DNA from 4 places in the Pseudomonas sp. CP4 genome. Region 1 is predicted to be linked to each of the others. Evidence: predicted binding sites of a transcription regulator. Region 1 holds the regulator's gene; each other region holds the start of a gene.
What was found. Region 1 encodes FliA, which starts transcription of late flagellar genes. Its sites were predicted from a motif close to CTAAAGTTTNNNNNNNNNNNGCCGNTAA; they were not measured.
Positions count from the first base shown of each region.

Region 2: the regulator FliA is predicted to act here: its motif matches at 2,632-2,659, upstream of ACMYUN_RS19410 (methyl-accepting chemotaxis protein).
Region 3: the regulator FliA is predicted to act here: its motif matches at 3,428-3,455, upstream of ACMYUN_RS01240 (methyl-accepting chemotaxis protein).
Region 4: the regulator FliA is predicted to act here: its motif matches at 3,940-3,967, upstream of ACMYUN_RS24345 (methyl-accepting chemotaxis protein).

Region 1 is NZ_CP180489.1:1,548,078-1,553,772, reverse strand. Features, by position in the region: gene flhA (flagellar biosynthesis protein FlhA) at 1-1,160, shown strand, start outside; gene flhF (flagellar biosynthesis protein FlhF) at 1,172-2,512, shown strand; gene fleN (flagellar synthesis regulator FleN) at 2,629-3,459, shown strand; gene fliA (RNA polymerase sigma factor FliA) at 3,456-4,196, shown strand; gene ACMYUN_RS06855 (chemotaxis response regulator CheY) at 4,364-4,735, shown strand; gene ACMYUN_RS06850 (protein phosphatase CheZ) at 4,754-5,542, shown strand; gene ACMYUN_RS06845 (chemotaxis protein CheA) at 5,596-5,695, shown strand, end outside.
Region 2 is NZ_CP180489.1:4,315,093-4,320,787, forward strand. Features, by position in the region: partial or broken gene ACMYUN_RS19400 (DNA-binding protein) at 1-30, shown strand, start outside; tRNA gene ACMYUN_RS19405 (tRNA-Met) at 216-292, opposite strand; gene ACMYUN_RS19410 (methyl-accepting chemotaxis protein) at 408-2,465, opposite strand; gene ACMYUN_RS19415 (MFS transporter) at 2,798-4,015, shown strand; gene ychF (redox-regulated ATPase YchF) at 4,198-5,298, opposite strand; gene pth (aminoacyl-tRNA hydrolase) at 5,321-5,695, opposite strand, start outside.
Region 3 is NZ_CP180489.1:314,572-320,266, forward strand. Features, by position in the region: gene ACMYUN_RS01215 (FMN-dependent NADH-azoreductase) at 1-503, opposite strand, end outside; gene ACMYUN_RS01220 (LysR substrate-binding domain-containing protein) at 630-1,538, shown strand; gene ACMYUN_RS01225 (MmcQ/YjbR family DNA-binding protein) at 1,535-1,894, shown strand; gene ACMYUN_RS01230 (DUF1294 domain-containing protein) at 2,014-2,442, opposite strand; gene ACMYUN_RS01235 (undecaprenyl-diphosphate phosphatase) at 2,439-3,269, opposite strand; gene ACMYUN_RS01240 (methyl-accepting chemotaxis protein) at 3,584-5,218, shown strand; gene pnuC (nicotinamide riboside transporter PnuC) at 5,389-5,695, shown strand, end outside.
Region 4 is NZ_CP180489.1:5,400,822-5,406,516, forward strand. Features, by position in the region: gene ACMYUN_RS24330 (methyl-accepting chemotaxis protein) at 53-808, opposite strand; partial or broken gene ACMYUN_RS24335 (HAMP domain-containing protein) at 911-2,299, opposite strand; gene ACMYUN_RS24340 (Na+/H+ antiporter family protein) at 2,586-3,902, shown strand; gene ACMYUN_RS24345 (methyl-accepting chemotaxis protein) at 4,011-5,693, shown strand.

The DNA.
Region 1 (5,695 bases):
CGTACCTGTTCTGGAAGAAGCAGAACGTTGCCAAGGTCGTGGCCCTGGAAGAGGTCAAGCGTCAGCAGGAACTGCTGCCGTCGCCGGCACGGGCCATGGAAACCAAAGAGCTGGGCTGGGACGACGTCACGCCGATCGACATGATCGGCCTCGAAGTCGGCTATCGCCTGATTCCGCTGGTCGACCGCAATCAGGGTGGGCAATTGCTCGCGCGGATCAAGGGCGTGCGCAAGAAGCTCTCACAGGATCTGGGCTTCCTGATGCCGACCGTGCACATCCGCGACAACCTCGATCTGGCGCCGAGCGCGTATCGCCTGACCCTGATGGGCGTAATCCTCGCCGAGGCCGAAATCTACCCGGATCGCGAACTGGCGATCAACCCGGGCCAGGTCTACGGCTCGCTCAACGGAATCAACGCCAAAGATCCGGCTTTTGGCCTGGAGGCGGTGTGGATCGAAATCAGCCAGCGCGCCCAGGCGCAATCGCTCGGCTATACCGTGGTCGACGCCAGCACCGTGGTTGCCACGCACTTGAACCAGATTCTCTACAAGCACTCCAGTGAGCTGATCGGCCACGAGGAAGTGCAGCAACTCATGCAATTGCTGGCCAAGAGCTCGCCGAAACTGGCGGAAGAGCTGGTGCCGGGTGTGGTTTCGTTGTCGCAGTTGCTCAAGGTCCTGCAAGCGCTGCTCGCCGAGCACGTGCCGGTGCGTGACATTCGCAGCATCGCCGAAGCGATCGCGAACAACGCCGCCAAGAGTCAAGATACCGCCGCTCTGGTCGCGGCTGTGCGGGTCGGCGTATCCCGCGCAATCGTCCAAAGCATTGTAGGCACTGAGTCCGAGCTGCCTGTGATCACATTGGAACCAAGGTTGGAACAGATATTGCTCAATAGTCTGCAGAAGGCAGGACAAGGCTCGGAAGAGGGCGTTCTGCTGGAGCCGAGCATGGCCGAGAAGCTGCAACGTTCGTTGATCGAAGCGGCCCAGCGGCAGGAAATGCAAGGCCAACCGGTGATCCTGCTGGTAGCAGGCCCGATTCGCGCGATGCTCTCGCGCTTTGGCCGCCTCGCAGTCCCAGGGCTGCACGTGCTGGCCTACCAGGAAGTACCGGACAACAAGCAAGTGACCATCGTTGCGACAGTAGGGCCCAACGGCTGAGGTAGTGGTTTATGCAAGTTAAGCGTTTTTTCGCCGCCGATATGCGTCAGGCCATGAAGCTGGTTCGCGATGAGCTGGGCGCTGATGCCGCCATCATCGGCAATCGCCGCATTGCCGGCGGCGTCGAGTTGACGGCGGCTCTGGATTACAAATTGTCGGCGCTGGCGCCACGGGTTCCGAATATGGAGCTCGAAGACGAGCTGCGCAAGACCCAGTCGCGCATCGTCACCGCCCAGGCTGAACTGAGCCTGCGTGGCGAAGCCGACGGCAACACCAATCAGCAGTTGTTCGCCGGGCTGCCGTTGACCGCAGGCCTGCCGCTGACTGCTGCCGAACCGCTGAGCGAGCCGACCTACGCCGCACCGACGCGCCCGGCCGCAGCGCCTGCGCAGGCCTCGGCGGGTGTCGATCCGCGTGCCCTGGATTCGATGCGTTTTGAATTGAACAGCCTGCGCGAGCTGATGGAAGTGCAGCTCGGCACCCTGGCCTGGAATCAGCTGCAAGGCAGCCGTCCGGCCCAGGCCAATCTGTATCGCCGTCTGCAGCGCATTGGCCTGTCCGGCCCGCTGTCGCGCGATCTGCTGGCACTGATCACCGATATCGAAGAACCCCGTCAGGCCTGGCGCATGCTGCTGGCGCACCTGGCGCGGATGATCGCCGTACCGGAAGTCGAGCCGCTGGAAGAGGGCGGTGTGATTGCCATGGTCGGCCCCGCCGGCATGGGCAAGACCACCACGTTGGCCAAGCTCGCCGCGCGTTATGTGCTCAAGTACGGCGCGCAGAATGTTGCGCTGGTCAGTATGGACAGCTTCCGCATCGGCGCGCAGGAACAACTGAAAACCCTCGGACGCATCCTGAACGTGCCGGTGACGCACGTCGATCCGGGTCAGTCGCTGGTTCAGGCGCTGGATCCGCTGCTACGCAAACGCGTGGTTTTGATCGATACTGCCGGCCTGCAAGCCAGCGATCCGGCGTTGCGCATGCAGCTCGAGAGCCTGGCCGGGCGTGGCATTCGCTCAAAAAATTATCTGGTCCTGGCAACCACCAGCCAGAAACAGGTTCTAACCGCCGCTTATCACAGTTACAAGCGTTGCGGGCTGGCCGGCTGCATCCTGACTAAACTGGATGAAACGGCCAGTCTCGGCGAAGTGTTGAGCCTGGCGATCAGTCATGAATTGCCGGTCGCGTACCTGACCGATGGCCCACGGATTCCGGATGATCTGCATCTGCCGCGCCGTCATCAACTGGTCAGCCGCGCCGTCAGCGTGCAAATGCAGGAAGAACCCAGCGAAGAAGCCATGGCTGACATGTTCGCTGATATCTATCACAGCCCGACCAAGCAGGTTGGCTGAGGTAATCATGAACAGTTTTTGTACCTACATCGATGGTCTGCCACGCATTGTTCCGATCGTGAACGCGCAGCCAGTAATGTGGCCTCCGTCTATGCAAGACAAGGTAAAGAAATAACATGGGCAGCATGCATCCCGTACAGGTGATCGCGGTGACCGGCGGCAAAGGTGGCGTCGGCAAGACTAACGTGTCAGTGAACTTGTCCCTGGCGCTGGCAGAGCTTGGCCGTCGGGTCATGCTGCTGGACGCCGATCTGGGCCTGGCGAACGTCGACGTTCTGCTGGGGCTGACACCCAAACGCACACTGGCCGACGTCATCGAAGGCCGTTGCGAACTGCGCGACGTGCTGTTGCAGGGCCCGGGCGGGATTCGCATCGTGCCGGCGGCCTCCGGCACGCAGAGCATGGTGCACCTGAGTCCTGCGCAGCACGCCGGCCTGATCCAGGCGTTCAGCGACATCGGCGACAATCTCGACGTGCTGGTGATCGACACCGCTGCGGGCATTGGTGACTCGGTAGTCAGTTTCGTGCGCGCCGCCCAGGAAGTGTTGCTGGTGGTCTGCGACGAGCCGACTTCGATCACCGACGCTTACGCGCTGATCAAGTTGCTCAATCGCGACTACGGCATGAACCGCTTCCGCGTGCTGGCCAACATGGCGCAGAGCCCGCAGGAAGGGCGCAACCTGTTCGCCAAGTTGACCAAGGTCACGGATCGCTTTCTCGACGTCGCCCTACAATACGTCGGCGCCGTGCCGTACGACGAAAGCGTGCGCAAGGCAGTGCAGAAGCAGCGCGCCGTCTACGAAGCCTTTCCCCGTTCCAAGTGCGCGCTGGCCTTCAAGGCCATCGCCCAGAAGGTCGACACCTGGCCGCTGCCGGCCAACCCGCGCGGGCATCTGGAATTTTTCGTCGAGCGTCTCGTGCAGCAAACCGCAGGGCCTGTGATATGACCGCCAGTGGCATGAATCTTTACAAAAAGTCGGCGCGTGACGCGCAATACGAACTGATCGAGCGCTACGCGCCACTGGTCAAGCGCATTGCCTATCACTTGCTGGCACGCCTGCCGGCCAGCGTGCAGGTCGAAGACCTGATCCAGGCCGGGATGATCGGTTTGCTGGAAGTCTCGACCAAATACGACGCCAGCAAAGGCGCCAGTTTCGAAACGTACGCGGGCATTCGAATCCGCGGCGCGATGCTCGATGAAGTGCGCAAAGGGGATTGGGCGCCACGCTCGGTTCACCGTAATACCAGGATGGTCAGCGACGCGATTCGCTCGATTGAAGCTAAAACCGGCCGTGACGCTAAAGATCACGAGGTTGCGGCCGAACTCCAATTGAGTCTCGACGATTACTACGGGATTCTGAATGACACCTTGGGCAGTCGCCTGTTCAGTTTCGACGACCTGTTGCAGGACGGCGAACACGAAGGGCTGCACGAGGATGGCGCGAGTGCTCATATGGAGCCGTCACGCGATCTGGAAGATGAACGCTTCCAGGCGGCGCTGGCGGACGCGATTGCCAATTTGCCGGAGCGTGAGCGACTGGTGTTGGCGCTGTACTACGACGAAGAGCTGAACCTCAAGGAAATCGGTGAAGTCCTTGGCGTCAGTGAATCGCGGGTCAGCCAGTTACACAGCCAGTGCGCGGCCCGTCTGCGGGGGCGTTTGGGGGAGTGGCGAGCGCGCTGAAGGCAGTGTGGGGACACTGCGAAACGAGGCTGGTGCGGTGATGAACGGCGCCGGTCTCGATCCGTTGTGCTCCAGACAAACTTCGAGTGCTATGCCGATTGATTGAAGTGGCGCGTCCAGGTGCTGGGCGCGTTTAAGACTGCTTGGAGGTCGAATTGAACAAAGACATGAAAATCCTCATCGTTGATGACTTCTCAACGATGCGGCGGATCATCAAGAACCTGCTGCGCGATCTTGGGTTCACCAACACCGTCGAGGCCGACGATGGCGTAACCGCCATTCCGGTGCTCAACAGCGGCAGCATCGACTTTCTGGTAACGGACTGGAACATGCCGGGCATGACCGGTATCGACCTGCTGCGTCACGTGCGCGCCGATGAAAAACTCAAGCACCTCCCGGTGTTGATGGTGACTGCTGAAGCCAAGCGCGAGCAGATCATCGAGGCCGCTCAGGCCGGTGTGAACGGTTACGTAGTCAAACCTTTCACGGCTCAAGCGTTGAAAGACAAAATCGAGAAGATTTTCGAACGCATCGGCTGATGAATGCGCGGGGGAGCTATGGAGCATAACGAATCATCACAGGGCGATTTCGAATCGACTCTGAAAAAACACGCGGTCGAACTGGTCGAGAGCCTTGAAAAAGGCAAGTTCGGCGACGCGGTGCAACTGATCCATGAGCTCAATCAGACCCGTGACCGCGGCCTGTATCAGGAAGTGGGCAAGCTCACACGTGAACTGCACAGTGCGATCGTCAATTTCCAGATCGATCCGCACATGCCGCAGGCCGAGGAAGTGTCGCAAATCACCGACGCCACCGAACGCCTGGGCTATGTGGTCAAGCTGACGGAAGCCGCGGCCAACCGCACCATGGATCTGGTGGAAAGCGCCACGCCGGTGGTCAACAGTCTCGCTGATGAAGCGCAGACCTTGAGCGCCGATTGGGGCCGCTTCATGCGTCGCGAGGTCGGGGCTGAAGAGTTCCGCGAACTGGCGCGCCGGGTCGACGGTTTTCTGTCACGCAGCAGCACGGACAACCGTGCGGTGTCGAGCAACCTCAACGACATCCTGCTGGCTCAGGATTACCAGGACCTCACAGGTCAAGTGATCAAGCGTGTGACCCAACTGGTCACCGAAGTCGAAAGCAATCTGCTCAAACTCGTGCTCATGGCCAGTCAGGTCGACCGCTTTGCGGGCATCGAACATGACCGCGCCGCAATGCTTGCTGAAAAAGATCCACAAAAACATCTCTCGCAGGGTGAAGGTCCGCAGATTCATGCCGATAAACGAGAAGACGTTGTGTCCGGTCAGGACGATGTGGACGATTTGTTATCCAGCCTTGGATTCTAGAGTTTCGGAATTCGGGTTTTTTGGGTTTTTAGACCTGTAGGAGCACCCCATTAATGAGCTTCGGCGCCGATGAAGAGATCCTTCAGGATTTCCTGGTTGAGGCCGGCGAGATTCTTGAGCAACTGTCCGAACAACTGGTCGAGCTGGAAAGCC
Region 2 (5,695 bases), 2.8 Mb from region 1:
CAGGATGATCAGGAACACACAGCAGCGTGATCCACCGTGGTAAGAAGCCCGGCTCGATGTCGGGCTTTCTGATTTTTTCCCTGCGGCATTTCTCTGATGGGGGAACGTGGAATTGATCCGCTGACATTAAGCGGTAGGTTGCGAGTGAAGCAGAGCGCAACTTTTCTCGAGGCATAAAAAAACGGCCTACCTTTCGGTAAGCCGTTTTTAGTACTTGGTGGCTACACAGGGACTTGAACCCCGGACCCCAGCATTATGAATGCTATGCTCTAACCAACTGAGCTATGTAGCCAAGTGGCGCGCATTATTCCCCTGAAATGGCAAAGCGTCAAGCGTAAATCGAAAATATTTCTTCCTGTTTTCAACCGCTTATCCTCCAGCCCCGAAAATTGGGGCCGGGGAGGGCGTCAGCGCAGTTGGAATCTGGCGGTATTTGCGCTCAGGGCCTCGCTGCCCTGGCTCAAGGTGTCCGCCGCGAGGTTAACCGCGCGTGCGCCTTCAAGCAAACGCACCGCCGCTTGATCGACCTGCTGGATATTGCCGCTGACTTCGTCGGCGGTGCTGGCCTGTTCTTCAACCGCCGTGGCGATTTGCGCCAGGGTGTCGGTGACACTCTGTACGGCGCTGGCGATTTCTCCCAGGCGTTCGCCGAGGCCGGTGACCGCTTCGGCATCCGATTGCGCCTGACCGCAGGCGGCTTCCATCAGGCTCACCGCTTCGTTGACCGTGGCGCGCAGACTGTCGACAGTGCCGGCGATCTGCGCCGTGGACGATTGCGTGCGTTGCGAGAGGCTGCGCACCTCGTCGGCGACCACGGCAAAGCCGCGACCCTGTTCGCCGGCGCGGGCGGCTTCGATGGCGGCGTTGAGCGCGAGCAGGTTGGTCTGCTCGGCGACGCCGCGAATCGTGTCCACGACCAGTTGAATTTGTTGGCCTTGCTCGCTGACCCGGCCGAGCGCGGCGGCAGTGTCGTTCAGGCGCTGATTGAGCTGCTGAATGCTGGCCGTGGTGCGTTGGCTGTCGCGGCTGCTGTCGGCGGCGATGCGTCGGGTTTGCTGGGCGCTGCCGGAAGCCTGTTCGCAACTCTGCGCGACGCCTTGCGAGGTCGCGGCCAATTGGGTGGCGGCAGCGGCGATCTGGCTGATCTGCAACTGCTGCGCCTCAACTTCACCGAGGGCGCCGCTGGAGTGTTGGTTGAGGCTGCGTACCGCGTTGCTCAACTGCGAGGTCTCGTGGTCGACGCCGAGCATGCTGCTGCGCAGTTGCACCACGGCGACGTTGAGCGCGGTGCTGATCGCTGCCAGCTCATCGCGCCCCACCACCGGCACTTGCAGGCTCAGGTTACCGTCGCGCAAGGCCTCAGCGAGCAAGGTGATGCCGCTGGCACTGCGGCGGATCGAGGCTTGCAGGCAGACGAACAGGTACAACGCGGCCAGCAGCAGGCAACCGAAGATTGCGGCGACAAGAATGAACTGGCGGATCGCCGAGCTGTAATACGCATCGAGCCGCTGATCCAGCGCGACCAGTGACTGCTGGCGCAGGGAAGCGAGGTCGGTGAGCAGCGCGTCGAGGCTGCGTTCGAAGTCCTCTGGCTTGAGGTTGATGCTGCCGCCAAACACACCGTCGTCGAGGACTTTCAGGCCGCTGTCGAGGTGTTTCAGGCTGTCGTGATACTGACCGGCCCAGGCTTGCAGCTCGACTGGCAGACGAGCCTCCAGCAGGCCGGCGGTTTTCACCAGTTGCTCGCGGGCGTCGCCGATGCGGCTGCGCAGGTCGCGCAACTGCAGGCGGCTCTGCAGGGTGAACTGCCCGGAGACCACCGAAGCCTGGCCGACTGCGGCGAGACGCCCGACCCGCTCGATCAGGTCAGGTGCGTGTTGCGTGGAAATCTGCGTCAGCAAGTAGGTTTCCAGCCACGGCGCTAGGGTCAGGCGATTGTCCATGACGATCTGCTCGCGCAAAGCTTGCAGCGCGCCCAGGGCATTGGTGAAGCGGTCATAACCGTCCGGCCACCAGCCGACACTGCTGAGGCTTTTCGAATCAAGGCCATTGAGTGCGGTTTGCAGCGCCTGAAAGCGCTCGAGGATTGCGCCGTCGGCGCCTTGCTGGTTCAGGGCATTGCCCAGCTCGGTGGTGGCTTGCAGCACCGCCGGTTGCACGCCATCGAAGGCAGCCATGGCGGCGAGGGTGGCCGGTGTCGGCTGACGATTGGTCTCGGTGGCGCGCCAGCGGGCGGCGCGGTCGCGTTGCGCGGCGAGCAGGTTGTCCAGCGCATCCAGCGCGAGCAATTGACGCACACCGGCACGTTCGCCGGAGATCAGATTGAGCTTCTCGCGATAGTCATGGCCGATCATCAACAGGCTGCCGGCCAGCGGCAGAATGAACAGCAGAAACAACAATTGGAATTTACCTGCGAAGCCAAACCGCCCCAGCAATTTGATCCCCGGTGAAAGGAAAGCCTGCATGCCTCATGACTCCTCTGGACACCACGCACCATTGGCGTGCATCGCGAACCTTTGGGCTGCGACCTGTGCCCTCTAAAAGGCCTCGAAAGTTCACCCATGCCCGCTCTGTAGGCCGGCTCTGTAGCGAAACTTCCCATTGTCGAGCGCCTTTGTAAGGCGATCGTGTTCAAGGGCAGAAGCAAGGCAAGATTCAGACCATGGCGTTGCGCTATCACCTTGCAGTCGACGACCAGTCAGTTAGTTAGCTGCCTAAGGGGATAGCGCGAGCGCACCGAAAAATGGCACATTGACGCACCTGCCTGCGGGCACTCATCTGCTGTCCGGAAATTTTCATGGCTATCAGCAACGTTCAGACCGCCGCTGCCTCGGCGACCGCTGCTCCGCAAAGCAGCCCCTTGGTGATGCGCATCATCGGCGCGGTGGCGCTGGCGCATTTGATCAACGACCTGATCCAGTCGGTGCTGCCGTCGATCTACCCGATGCTCAAAGCCAACTATGGCCTGACCTTCACCCAGGTCGGCCTGATCACCTTGACCTTCCAGTTGACCGCGTCGCTGTTGCAGCCGTGGGTCGGTTATTACACTGATCGCCACCCGAAACCGTGGCTGTTGCCGGCGGGCACGGTGTGTACCTTGATCGGCATTCTGATGATGTCGGTGGTCGGCAGCTTCCCGCTGATCCTGCTGGCGGCGGCGCTGATCGGCATTGGCTCGTCGACCTTTCACCCGGAAGCCTCGCGTGTGGCGCGGCTGGCCTCGGGCGGCCGCTTTGGTCTGGCGCAATCGACCTTTCAGGTGGGCGGCAATGCCGGCTCCGCGTTCGGCCCGTTGCTGGCGGCGGCGATCATCATTCCCTTCGGCCAGGGCAATGTGGCGTGGTTCGGTCTGTTCGCAGTGTTTGCGCTGTTTGTGCTGTACCGCATCAGCCGCTGGTACGCCAATCACCTCAACCTGTTCAAGCTCAAGGCCGGCCAGGCGGCGACGCACGGCTTGTCGAAGGGCAGGGTGACCAGTGCGCTGGTGGTGCTGGGGCTGCTGGTGTTCTCCAAGTATTTCTACATGGCCAGTTTTACCAGCTACTTCACCTTCTACCTGATCGAGAAATTCGACCTGTCGGTGGCCAGTTCGCAATTGCATCTGTTCCTTTTCCTGGGCGCAGTGGCGGCGGGGACGTTCTTCGGTGGACCGATTGGCGACAAGATCGGACGCAAGGCAGTGATCTGGTTTTCCATCCTCGGCGTCGCGCCGTTCACCTTGATCCTGCCGCATGTCGATCTGTTCTGGACCAGCATTCTCAGCGTGGTGATCGGCTTCATTCTCGCCTCGGCGTTCTCAGCGATCGTGGTGTACGCGCAGGAACTGGTGCCGGGTAATGTCGGGATGATTGCCGGGATTTTCTTCGGTCTGATGTTTGGTTTCGGCGGGATTGGCGCCGCGCTGCTCGGGCATCTGGCGGATGTGCACGGGATTGAGTACGTGTATTTCCTGTGCTCGTTCCTGCCGTTGTTTGGTGTGTTGGCGATCTTCCTGCCGCGTACTAAAAAGGCCTGATCAGACGAATCGAACTGTGGGAGCGAGCCTGCTCGCGAATGGGTGGGTCAGTTGACGAATGCTTAGCTGACACGCCGCATTCGCGAGCAGGCTCGCTCCCACAGGGAAATGTACTCAGTCACTGAATTTCAGGCACAAAAAAGCCGCGTATCAAACGCGGCTTTTTCTTGCCCGGCTGTTGCTTAGACGTTGAAACGGAAGTGCATCACGTCGCCGTCTTTGACGATGTAATCCTTGCCTTCCAGGCGCCATTTGCCGGCTTCTTTGGCGCCGGCTTCGCCCTTGTACTGGATGAAGTCGTTGTAGGCGATGACTTCGGCACGGATGAAGCCTTTTTCGAAGTCGGTGTGGATCACGCCAGCGGCCTGTGGTGCGGTGGCACCGACCTTGACGGTCCAGGCGCGGACTTCTTCGACACCGGCGGTGAAGTAGGTCTGCAGGTGCAGCATTTCGTAGCCGGCGCGGATCACGCGGTTCAGGCCAGGCTCTTCCAGGCCCAGAGCCTCAAGGAACATGTCCTTCTCTTCGCCGTCATCGAGCTCGGCGATTTCCGCTTCGATCTTGTTGCACACCGGAACGACCATGGCGCCTTCTTCTTCGGCGATGGCCTTGACCACGTCCAGGTGCGGGTTGTTCTCGAAACCGTCTTCGGCAACGTTGGCGATGTACATGACCGGTTTGGTGGTCAGCAGGTGGAAGCCCTTGATAACGGCTTTCTCATCCGCGCTCATGTTCTTCATCAGGCTGCGTGCCGGCTTGGCTTCGGTGAAGTGCGCGATCAATTGCTCGAGCAGTGCCTTCTGAACCACAGCGTCCTTGTCACCGCCCTTGGCGTTGCGCGCGACTTTCTGCAGTTGCTTCTCGCAGCTGTCGAGGTCGGCGAAGATCAGTTCCAGGTCGATGATTTCGATGTCGCGTTTCGGGTCGACGCTGTTGGAAACGTGAATCACGTTGTCGTCTTCGAAGCAGCGCACGACGTGAGCGATAGCGTCGGTTTCGCGGATGTTGGCCAGGAACTTGTTGCCCAGGCCTTCACCTTTCGAGGCGCCGGCGACGAGGCCAGCGATGTCGACGAATTCCATGGTGGTCGGCAGGATGCGCTTCGGATTGACGATGGCTGCCAGAGCTTCCAGGCGCGGATCCGGCATCGGCACGATGCCGCTGTTCGGCTCGATGGTGCAGAAGGGGAAGTTCTCGGCCGCGATACCGGATTTGGTCAGGGCGTTGAACAGGGTGGACTTGCCGACGTTAGGCAGGCCGACGATGCCGCAATTGAATCCCATGGTGTTTCCCCTCGGGTAAAAGTCAGGCCTTCTGGCTGTGCAGGTTTTTCATCGCGCGGTTCCATTCCCCGGCGAGGATATCCGGCAGCACGCCGAGGGCAAAGTCGATGCTGGCATCGAGTTTTTCCTGTTCGGCGCGTGGCGCACGACCCAGGACGAAATTTGAAACCATACTGGCAACGCCCGGATGGCCGATGCCAAGCCGCAGGCGGTAGAACGTATTCTGATTGCCCAGTTGCGCAATGATGTCGCGCAACCCGTTGTGACCGCCATGACCGCCGCCCTGCTTGAGCTTGGCAACGCCCGGAGGCAAGTCGAGTTCGTCATGCGCCACGAGGATTTCTTCAGGCTTGATGCGGAAGAAACCGGCGAGTGCCGCCACGGCTTGGCCGCTGCG
Region 3 (5,695 bases), 1.2 Mb from region 1:
TCGGTGATGCCTAGGAAACCGAGCACCAGCTTCAGATATTCCTCGTGAGCGATGCCGCTGGCCTGCCCGGCGTGGATGCCGCCGGAGGTCGACACGATGACCACTTTCTTGCCACCGCACAGGCCTTCCGGGCCGGCTTCGGTGTAGCGGAACGTCTGGCCGGCAACGGCAACGCGGTCGATCCACGCTTTCAATTGGGTTGGCACAGTGAAGTTGTACATCGGCGCGGCAATCACCACGGCGTCCGCAGCGATGAATTCGGCCAGGGTCGAGGCGCTCAGCTCGGCTTCGTGCTGTTGCGCAGCGTCGCGCAATTCGGCGGTGGTGCCAGCGGCGACCAGTGTGTTGGCCGAAAAATGGCTGATGGCATCGGCGGCCAGGTCGCGGTAGGTGACCACGGCGCTCGGCTCGGCGGCTTGCCAGGCGTCGACGACTTGACGGCTCAACTGACGGGAAGCCGAGTTGTCGCCCAGAATGCTCGAATCGATGTGCAACAGTTTCATGTGGGTGCTCCTGAAAGAATCGCCGGTGGCGACGGAATGGAGACAATCCTACGCAACAAACCAATAGCTGATTAGTCGCCGACAATGCGATAGTTCGTCCCATTAATAGAACGAGTGGAAAGGCACATGCAGGATCTCAACGATCTCTATTACTTCGCCAAAGTGGTCGAAGCCGGCGGATTTGCCGCCGCCGGGCGCCTGCTCGGTATTCCCAAGTCGCGGCTCTCCAGAAGGATTGCCGAACTGGAGGAACGCCTCGGCGCACGCTTGTTGCAACGCACCACCCGCCAACTCAATCTCACCGCTGTCGGCGAGCGCTATTTGCGCCACTGTCAGGCGATGCTGCTGGAAGCGGAAATGGCTGACGAAGCCGTGGCGAGCATGTCCAGCGAACCTCGCGGGCGCTTGCGGGTGTCGTGCCCGACCGGTCTGGCCCATGAAATGCTGCCGACGGTGATCAGCGACTTTCTTGGCAAATTTCCCCAGGTGCAACTGGAGGTCGTGCTGCTCAACCGCCGAGTCGATCTGGTCACCGAAGGCATCGATGTCGCTTTGCGCGTGCGCGATCACGGTGATGAAGACCCGTTGCTGGTCACCCGGCGCTTGCGTCAGGCCCAGGCGGTAGTGATCGCCAGTCCGGCCTTTATGCAGGGCAAGACCATCAATCATCCGCAGGACTTGAAAGCCCTGCCAGTGCTCGGCGCCCTGGAAGCCGATCGCATGGTCCACGTGCGTCTGCTCGATCAGCAGGGCAAAAGCGTCGATCTGAGCATGGAAGCGCGGCTGGGCATCGATGATTTTGTCGTGCGCAAGGCCTGCGTGCTGGCTGGTCAGGGTTTCACCGTGCTGCCGATGATGTTCTGCGAGACCGAACTGCGTAACGGCACGCTGGTGCAGATGCTGCCGGAATGGTCATTGCCTGGCGGCTGGCTGCAAGCGGTGTACCCGCACCGGCGCGGGGTAATGCCGGCGGTGCGCGCATGGATCGATCACTTGGTCGAATCGTTCAATGCCTGCGGGGAGCGGTTGTTATGAAACAGGGAAAAATGAGCGAAACCGAGGTAGCCGCATTTTGTCTGGCTCTGCCGGGCGCGCGGGAAGATTACAAATGGGGCGGCGTGCGGGTGTTCTCGATCGCCGGCAACAAGATGTTTGCCTTGCAGGGATTACGCGGCGATTCGCTGGCGTTCAAGGTCGACAAGGATCTGTTTCTCGGCCATTGCGACCGCCCGGGGGTTCATCCGGCGCCGTATCTGGCGCGGGCGCAGTGGATCATCATGCACCCGCCCTACCCGCTGAGTGCCGAGGAATTGCAGGCGCTGTTGCAGCGGTCGCATCAACTGGTGGTGAGCAAGTTGCCTAAAAAAACGCAAATCGGCCTGCTTTTGTAAGCACGCAAATCCTGTGGGAGCGAGCCTGCTCGCGAAGGCGGTTTGTCAGGCGACTCATCAGCGAGGATGAGATTGCTTTCGCGAGCAGGCTCGCTCCCACAGGGGATTTTCGGTGGACGTTAAATCAGCGACAGCAAGTTCGATCCGAGAAAAATCTGGTCAATCCAGAACACCTGATGCAGCAGCACGATCACCCAGAACAGAATCTGAAACGACACCTTGCGCGTCTTGTGCCGAAACACTTGCTGGGCGATCAACGCCCCCGGCCAGCCGCCCGCCAGTTCTACCGCGTGCAGGATGTTTTCCGGGGTGCGCCACGCATCGGCGCGGGCCTTGCGCTTGTCGGCCCAATACAGAAAAAACGCCAGCACACTGACAATCCCGTACGCCGCCAGCGGCACCCGCGAGAGGCCACTGAGCCACATGGACAGTGAGCCGAACAGCGGCAGCGCGCAGACGATCAACAGCACCACAAGCTTCAACTTCACATGCTGAAGGCGCCCGCCAGAAGCTCGTCCTTGCGGGCGCTGCGCGCGCGAATCGTTCATGGCTTGGCCGCCGACCAGTCCACCCAGCCGAACTGCCAGGTCGCCAGAATGAACAGGCCGAACGCTATTCGGTACCAGGCAAACGCTGCATAGCTGTGGTTGCCGATGAACTTGAGCAAACCGCGCACAGCGATCATGGCGAAAACAAACGCGGTGACGAAACCAATCGCGAACACCGGGAAATCCGCTGGCACAAACAGATCGCGGTATTTGTAGCCCGAATATACCGCCGCACCCACCATGGTCGGCATGGCGAGGAAGAACGAAAACTCGGTTGCAGTCTTGCGCGACAGGCCGAACAGCAAGCCGCCAATGATCGTCGAACCGGAGCGCGAAGTGCCGGGAATCATTGCCAGGCATTGCGCGAAACCGATTTTCAGCGCATCGGTCCAGCGGATCTCGTCAACGGTTTCGGCGTGGACTTCATGCTGACGTTGTTCGGCCCACAACATGATGATCCCACCAATGACCAGCGCCGCCGCTACGGTGATAGGGTTGAACAAGTATTCGTGGATCAGATCGGCAAAGATCACTCCGAGCACCACGGCGGGCAAAAACGCGATCAGCAGATTAGCCGTAAAACGCCGTGCACTCGGCTGGGTCGGCAAGCCGATCACCACGTCGAGGATCTTGCGGCGAAACTCCCAGACCACCGCGAGAATCGCGCCGAGCTGAATGATGATGTTGAACGCCATGGCCCGCTCGCCGCCGAAGTTCAGCAAGTCGGCGACGATGATCTGGTGTCCGGTACTCGAAATGGGCAAAAACTCCGTCAGCCCTTCTACAACTCCTAGTATCAGTGCCTGCAAGGCAGTCCAAAGATCCATCAATCCCCCAGAGAGCGATGCGCGACGGCATGCCCCGATAGTATTTTTAGCGTTCACTGCGTTCACTGCGTTCAGCGTAGCTGGTTAAAGCTGTACCGATTCCGCGCGCACAGGATCCACACGAAACGGTAAAAATTCCGTGAAATGTCAAAACCGTGTTCAGGTTTTTGCGCGCGGGGCCGAAATCCTAACAGACAAGCCTTAATAGCGCTCCCCGCGCTGCATGGCTTGGCTGGCGCAGTCCCGAGCACTCAGCGGTGGCTGGATGCTGGCGATCATTTATTACAAGAACAAGAATCCGGAGTGACAGCGTTATGAACAGCTTGCGCAGTGTGTCGATCAGCCGACGCTTGTGGCTCATCTTGATCGTGGCGATGGTCATGTTGCTGACCTTGGGCGTGCTGATGCTCAAGCAGATCCACGACGACCTCTACCACGCCAAGGCGCAGAAAACCCAGCATGTGGTGCAGACCGCCAGCGGCCTGCTGAACTATTACCATGGCCTGGAAACCGCCGGCACCCTGACCAGGGACGCGGCGCAAAAGCAGGCACTGACCGCGATCCGTGGCCTGCGCTATGACCAGAGCGACTATTTCTGGATCAACGACCTCACGCCCGTGATGGTCATGCACCCGACCAACCCCAAACTCGAAGGCCAGAACCTCTCGGCGATCCGCGACCCGGACGGTTTTGCGGTGTTCAACGAGATGGTCGCCATCGCCAAGGCCAAGGGCGCGGGCATGGTCAATTATCGCTGGCCGAAACCGGGAGCGACTGATCCCGTAGCCAAGACCTCATATGTGAAGCTCTTTGAGCCGTGGGGCTGGGTGATCGGTTCCGGTGTGTACGTCGACGATGTGCAGGCCGAATTCCAGGGACAGATGATCAAGGCCTCGGCAATCGGCCTGGCGATTGCGCTGATCATGGCGCTGCTGGTGATTCTGATCGCGCGCAGCATCGTTCGTCCGTTGCAGGAAACCGTGAACGCCATGGCCAACATCGCCAGCGGCGAAAGCGACCTGACCCGCAGCCTCGATACCCACGGCAAGGATGAAGTCACCGAGCTTGCCCATCACTTCAATGCCTTCACTGCCAAATTGCGCCGAGTGATTGGAGACTTGCAGGTCTCGGCCAGCGCTTTGGGTCAGTCTTCCAGCGAACTGGGCAATGACGCCTCGCAAGCGCAGCAGCGCAGTCAGCAGCAATCGCAGCAGATGGAACTGGTGGCCACAGCGATCAACGAAGTCACCTACGGCGTGCAGGACGTGGCGAAAAATGCCGAACACGCCGCCGCCGAAATGCGCGATGCCGAAGCGCAGGCGCGACAGGGCCAGATCAACATTGACGGCAGCCTGCAACAGATCGACAAGCTTTCCGGGACCATCGATCAAGCGGTTGAGGTGATTCGCACCTTGGCTGCAGAAAGTACGCAGATCGGCAGCGTTCTGGAGGTGATCCGTTCGATTGCCGAACAGACCAACCTGTTGGCGCTTAATGCGGCGATTGAAGCGGCGCGTGCGGGTGAACAGGGTCGCGGGTTTGCCGTGGTCGCCGATGAGGTCCGGTTGTTGGCGCAGCGTACACAGAAATCGACAGCGGAGATTCAGTCGATGATCGAGCGTTTGCAGAACCACTCCGAGGCTGCGGTGAAGGTGATTGGCGACAGCAGCAAGGCCTCGCAATTGACCATCGAACAGGCGGGACTGGCCGGCGCGAGTCTCAGTGCGATTGGCCAGGCGTTGCGCAATCTCAACGGTCTGAATGCTTCGATCGCCAGCGCCACGTTGCAACAGGCCCATGTAGTTGAGGACATCAACCAGAACGTCACCCAGGCGGCCGGCCTTTCGCATAGCACCGCGTTGGCGGCGGAACAATCCAGTGCAGCCAGTCTGCGGCTTGGGCAGCTGAGCGAACAGCTCAACGGGTTACTGCGCCAGTTCAGGGTCTGACCCATAACCTGTGGGAGCGAGCCTGCTCGCGAAAGGGCCTGTCCAGTCGACATCTTCTTCCACTGACTGGCCCGACGCCTTCGCGAGCAGGCTCGCTCCCACAGGGTACTTCTGTGTCTGGGCGAATGCAGTACAATCCGCCCCCTTCTCGACTTCCCCAGGGATCCGCCATGTCCGGGCTTGAACTGTTCGCCGCTGCCCTCGGTGTCATCGCCGTGTGGCTGACGGTCAAACAGAATCCGTGGTGCTGGCCGATCGGGCTGGTCATGGTGTTGCTCTACAGCTGGATCTTCTTTGAGGTGAAGCTGTATTCGGACATGTTGCTGCAAGTGATCTACGCCGCGCTGCAAGTCTACGGCTGGTGGCAGTGGACCCGCGCCGGGACGATGCATGACGGGCGCCAAGTCACCCGCCTCGACGCGCGCTCAATTCTGCTCGGACTCAGCGTCGGGGCCATCGGCAGCCTGCTGCTGGGCG
Region 4 (5,695 bases), 2.1 Mb from region 1:
TACGACGCTTTCGCGAGCAGGCTCGCTCCCACATTGGGTTTTGCGGTGGATTCTAGACCCGAAACTGATCCATCAACCGCTGCTGCTGATTCGCCAGGCTGTTGAGCGACTGGCTCACCCGCGCCGATTCATTCGCCTGTCCGGACAGCGACTCCGTCACATCGCGTATTGTCGCCACGTTGTTGTTGATCTCCTCGGCCACCGCGCTCTGCTCTTCGGCAGCGCTGGCGATTTGCAGGTTCATGTCGCTGATCACGGTCACTGCATCGCCGATCTGCCGCAGCGCGGTCACGGCCTGGCCAACCTGCTCGACACTGCCCTGAGCCTGACGATGGCTGTTGCCCATCGAGCCCACCACTTCCTGCGTGCCGTTCTGCAATTGCTCGATGACCTGGCGGGTTTCCTCCACCGACTCCTGAGTGCGGCGCGCAAGGTTGCGCACTTCGTCGGCAACCACGGCAAAGCCGCGTCCGGCTTCACCGGCGCGGGCGGCTTCGATGGCGGCGTTGAGTGCGAGCAGGTTGGTCTGCTCGGCGATGGCGCGGATGGTTTCCAGCACCGTGCCGATCTTCTCGCTGTTCGCAGCCAGCCCTTCGACCTGAACCATCGCGGCGCTCATATCGGCGGCGAGGGTGTCGATGCTTGCGGTGGTGCGGTCGATCACGGTCAGGCCCTGACGGGTGGCGCGGTCGGCGTCCTTGGCGGCCTCGGCGGCTTGCGCGGCACTGCGCGCCACGTCTTGGGCGGTGGCGCTCATTTCGTGGGACGCGGTGGCGACCTGATCGACCTGGCGGTATTGCTGCTCCATGCCGGCGCTGGTCTGGGTGGCGATGGCCGAAGACTGGTCAGCGGTGTTGCGCGCATCCTGCACCGAGCGTTTCACCTCGGCGATAACCGGTTGCAGCTTGTCGAGGAACTTGTTGAACCAACCGGCCAACTGGCCGAGCTCGTCCTGTTTGTCATAGGCCAGACGCCGGGTCAGGTCGCCTTCGCCGCTGGCGATGTCTTCAAGCATGTGCGCCACGCCGAGAATCGGTCTGGTCACGCTGCGCGCCATCAGCCACACCAGCAGCAAACCGATCAGCGCGGCGAGCAGGCCGAGGCTCAGTTCGATCAGCGTGCCCGAAGTGTTGCTCGCATCCAGTTGCTGCTTGAGCGCTTCGGCGCGGCTGACCAGGACCTTCTCCGGCACATCAAGCAGCACGCCCCACGCCGGTCCACCGGGAATTGGCTGGAACGGCGACAGCACCTTCAACTGGCCATTGCTGTGCAGGCTGCTTACGCCAGGGCTCGCGGCGAGCAGACGCAGCAACTCGCTGCCGCTGGCCTGATCCACCGCATCCAGACGCTGGCTGAGTTTGCCGGCATCCGGGCTGTAGCCGGCGAGCAGGCCGGCGGGGCTGACGATACTGACGGCGGTCTGGCCGTCATACAGCTTGCGGCTGGCGTTCTGGCTGATCGCTTGCAGGCTGTTGAGGTTGATGTCGACCGACAGCGAGGCGATGACTTTGCCGTTGACCTGCAGCGGGAAGACGATGCTGGTCATCAGCACTTTCTGGCCGTCGATGACGTAGAAGTACGGCTCGATCACGCACGGTTTGAGCGTGGTGCGCGGGCAGGTGAACCAGGCGTTGGCGGCCTGACCGCTGGGGCCGGTGCTGGCGTCGCTCATGTCGCTTTCCGGCAGCGCCATCGAGGTGACTTTGCCCGGGGTCGGCTGCGACCAGTAAAGGGCAAAGCGGCCCTTGTCGTTGCTGCCCAGCTCAGCCTGGTCGGCGAACAGTTCGTCCTTGCCGTCCAGTGCATTGGCTTCGAACACCAGCGACAGGCCAAGCAGGTCCGGGTTGGCTTGCAGCGCGGATTTGACCTGACGGGTCATGTCCTCGCGCAGGTCGAAAGCATCGAGGAAGCGCTTCTCGGCCTGCTCACGCAAAAACAGCACCTGCCGCGAGAAACCGTGGCCGTATTGATAGGCGTCCATGAATTGCTGGCGAATGCCGGCGGCCTGCACTTCACCTTGCGATTCAATCCGCGCCTGCGCCGACTCGGTGAGCATCTCCATGCTCGAGGCCTTGACCAGCGCCGAGCTGTGTTCCATGCGATACAGCGAAAGACCGACCAACAGGGTCACGATACCGGCCAGGCAGAGGCCGGCGAGCAGGGTGATTTTCCATTGGATGGAAAGTTGTCTGAGCGACATGGAAATATCCTTATCCGATAAATATCTGAGACTTTGCACTGTAGCGGCCGCGTTTCGGCTTTCTTTATGTCGTGAGCGCAATATGACCGATTGCCGCATGCGGGGCCTGTGGTCCTGTGGTCCTGTGGCGAGGGGATTTATCCCCGTTCGGCTGCGAAGCAGTCGTGACACCTGCGTATAGGGTTGATTTGAAGTTTGCCGGGGGCGGCTTCGCCACCCAACGGGGATAAATCCCCTCGCCACGGGGCTTTGACACCGCCGTCACTCTGCGGCACAGTGCGCGCCCTCTAATAAGACCCTCTTTGCAAATCCGCCGGCCAACCCGGGGCGGACTCATCCTGTCTGGCGGTGTGTTTTCACCCGCAGTGTTTTTTGAGGTAGTGAAATGAATGCAGTCATAGCAGCCGTCGGCGTCATGCTGATCCTCAGCCTGTCGCGCGTGCATGTGGTGATCGCGCTGATCGTCGGGGCGCTGGTCGGTGGCCTGACCGGTGGTCTGGGCATCGACGCAACACTCAAGGCCTTCAACAGCGGCCTGGGCGGCGGCGCGACAGTGGCGTTGTCCTACGCTTTGCTCGGCGCTTTCGCCGTAGCGATTGCCAAATCCGGCCTGGCTCATGCGCTGGCCGACAAGGCCCTGGCCATGGTGGATCGGCAGCATGCAACCGGCGGCGGTAACGTCAAATGGCTGCTGATCGGCCTGCTGTGGGTGGTGGCGATTGCTTCGCAGAACATCCTGCCGATCCACATCGCATTCATTCCGCTGCTGGTGCCGCCACTTCTATATGTACTGACCAAGCTGCAACTCGATCGCCGTTTGATCGCCTGTGTCATGACCTTCGGCCTGATCACCCCGTACATGTTCCTGCCGGTGGGCTTCGGCAACATTTTCCTCAACGAAATCCTGCTGGCCAACGTCGCCCGCAGCGGCGTCGACATCAGCGGCATCAATGTCACCCACGCCATGGGCATTCCGGCGCTGGGCATGGTCTTCGGCCTGGCGATGGCGTTCATCAGCTATCGCAAGAAGCGCGTTTATGACTTGGCCAAAATCGAACAGGTCGAGCAGACGGCGGTGCAGTACAACCCGTTGAGCCTGATGATCGCCGGTGTGGCCATCGCTTCGGCATTCGTGGTGCAGTTGCTGCTGGACTCGATGATTATCGGCGCGCTGGTCGGGTTCCTGATTTTCTCGTTCTCCGGCATCGTCAAATGGCGCGAGACCGATGACCTGTTCACCGAAGGCATGAAAATGATGGCGATGATCGGCTTCATCATGATCGCCGCCTCAGGCTTTGCCGAAGTCATGAAGGCCACCGGGCAGGTGCAGACGCTGGTCGAATCGTCGGCGGCGTGGATCAATCACAGCAAAGGCGTGGGTGCCTTGTTGATGCTGCTGGTGGGCTTGCTGGTGACCATGGGCATCGGCTCGTCGTTTTCCACCGTGCCGATTCTGGCGGCGATCTTCGTGCCGCTGTGCATGCAACTGGGCTTCAGCCCGATCGCCATCGTCTGCATCGTCGGTACGGCCGGTGCGCTGGGCGATGCCGGATCGCCGGCCTCGGACTCGACCCTCGGCCCGACCTCGGGTTTGAACATCGATGGCCAGCATCACCACATTTGGGACACCGTCGTACCGACTTTCCTGCACTACAACCTGCCGCTGCTGGTGTTTGGCTGGGTCGCGGCGATGGTTCTCTAAACGCCCCACCAACCCCTGTGGGAGCGATGTTTCAAGATTCAACTTTTGCTCCGGCGTGCCGTTAAAGCCTTTAACCACGCCAACAAAATCAAAAGAGTGAGTCCCCCGATGCGCCTGAGTCTCAAGGCTAAAGTCCTGTCCCTTGCCGTTCTGCCGGTGCTGCTCTTTGCGCTGGTCATCAGCGTGACCACGCTGTTCATCCTCCAGGAACAGGCGCGCAAGGAGGTCGAACAGACCCGCGAGCGGCTGCTCAGCGACGCCAAGGCCACCCTGCAAAGTTACGTTGCCGTGGCCATGACCACGATCAAACCGCTGTATGACGCCGCCGCACCGGGCGACGACGCGGCGCGCGCCCAGGCAATCAAACTGCTCTCGGGCATCCGCTACGGCAAGGACGGTTACTTCTTCGGCTACGACTCAGAGACCGTACGCCTGTTCAAGGCCAACGACCCCGACGGCGTGGGCAAAAGCTTCAAGGACAACCGCGATCCGAACGGCGTCTACGTCAACCTCGGCCTGGTCAAAGTGGCCAAGGACGGCACCCACTATCTGCAATACAGCTCGCCGCTGCCGGGCAACGCCAAGGTGCTGGTGCCGAAACTCGGCTACACCGAATACCTGCCGAAGTGGGACATGGCGGTGGGTACTTCGGTCAACCTCGACGGCATCGAAGCGCAAGTGGCGCAGGTCGAGGCGCAGGTGCAGGAGCGCGTGCAAGGCTTGGTGCTGAGCATTGTCGGTGTTGCGGTGCTGGTGCTGTTGGTGATCGCGGCGGCGGGCATGCTGCTGGCCAACACCATTCTGCGCCCGCTGACCCTGATGAAAGCCAACCTCGACGACATCGCCGCTGGCGAGGGCGACCTGACCCGGCGCCTGAACATCACCAGCCAGGACGAACTCGGCGAACTGGCCGGCTCGTTCAACCGCTTCGTCGACAAGATCCACGGCCTGGTGCGGCAGATCACCGAGATGACCACGCAACTCACCGGGCTGGTCACCCAGGTCTCGGAACAGGCGCAGCGTTCCGATCAGGCGATGGAGCGTCAACGCCACGAAACCGATCAGGTCGCCACGGCGATCAACGAAATGTCCGCCGCCGCCCAGGAAGTGGCGAAGAGCGCGCAAAACGCCGCCGTCGCCGCGCAGCAGACCGACGAAGAAGGCCAAAGCGCCAAGCGAGTGGTCGCGGGCAGCATCAAGCAGATTCATGCATTGGTCGACGACATCCGCAACAGCGGCGTGTCGCTGGACAGCCTGCAGCAGGACGTCAGTTCGATCGTTGGCGTGCTTGGGGTGATCCGTTCGATTGCCGAGCAGACCAACCTGCTGGCGCTCAACGCCGCGATCGAAGCGGCACGCGCCGGTGAGGCCGGTCGTGGCTTTGCGGTGGTTGCGGACGAGGTACGCGCACTGGCCAGCCGCACGCAGATCAGCACTCAGGAAATCCAGGGCATGATCGACCGCTTGCAGGCCGGCACGCAGCAGGCAGTTGAGGCCATGCGCCGTTCCAGCGAGGCTGGCGATGGTACTTCGCAGCAAGCCAATCAGGCCGGTGCATCGCTGGATGCCATGGCGCAGTTGATCGCCACGATCAACTCGATGAACGCGCAGATCGCCAGCGCAGCGGAAGAGCAGACGGCCGTGGCCGAAGAAATCAACCGCAGCGTGCATCAGATTGCGGTGGCGGTGGACAGCGTCGCCGATGAAACGCAACTGGGCGCGCAGACCTCGCGCAGTCTGGCGGAGCTGGGGCAGCGGTTGGGCAAGCTGGTCGGGCAGTTCCGTATCTGAAG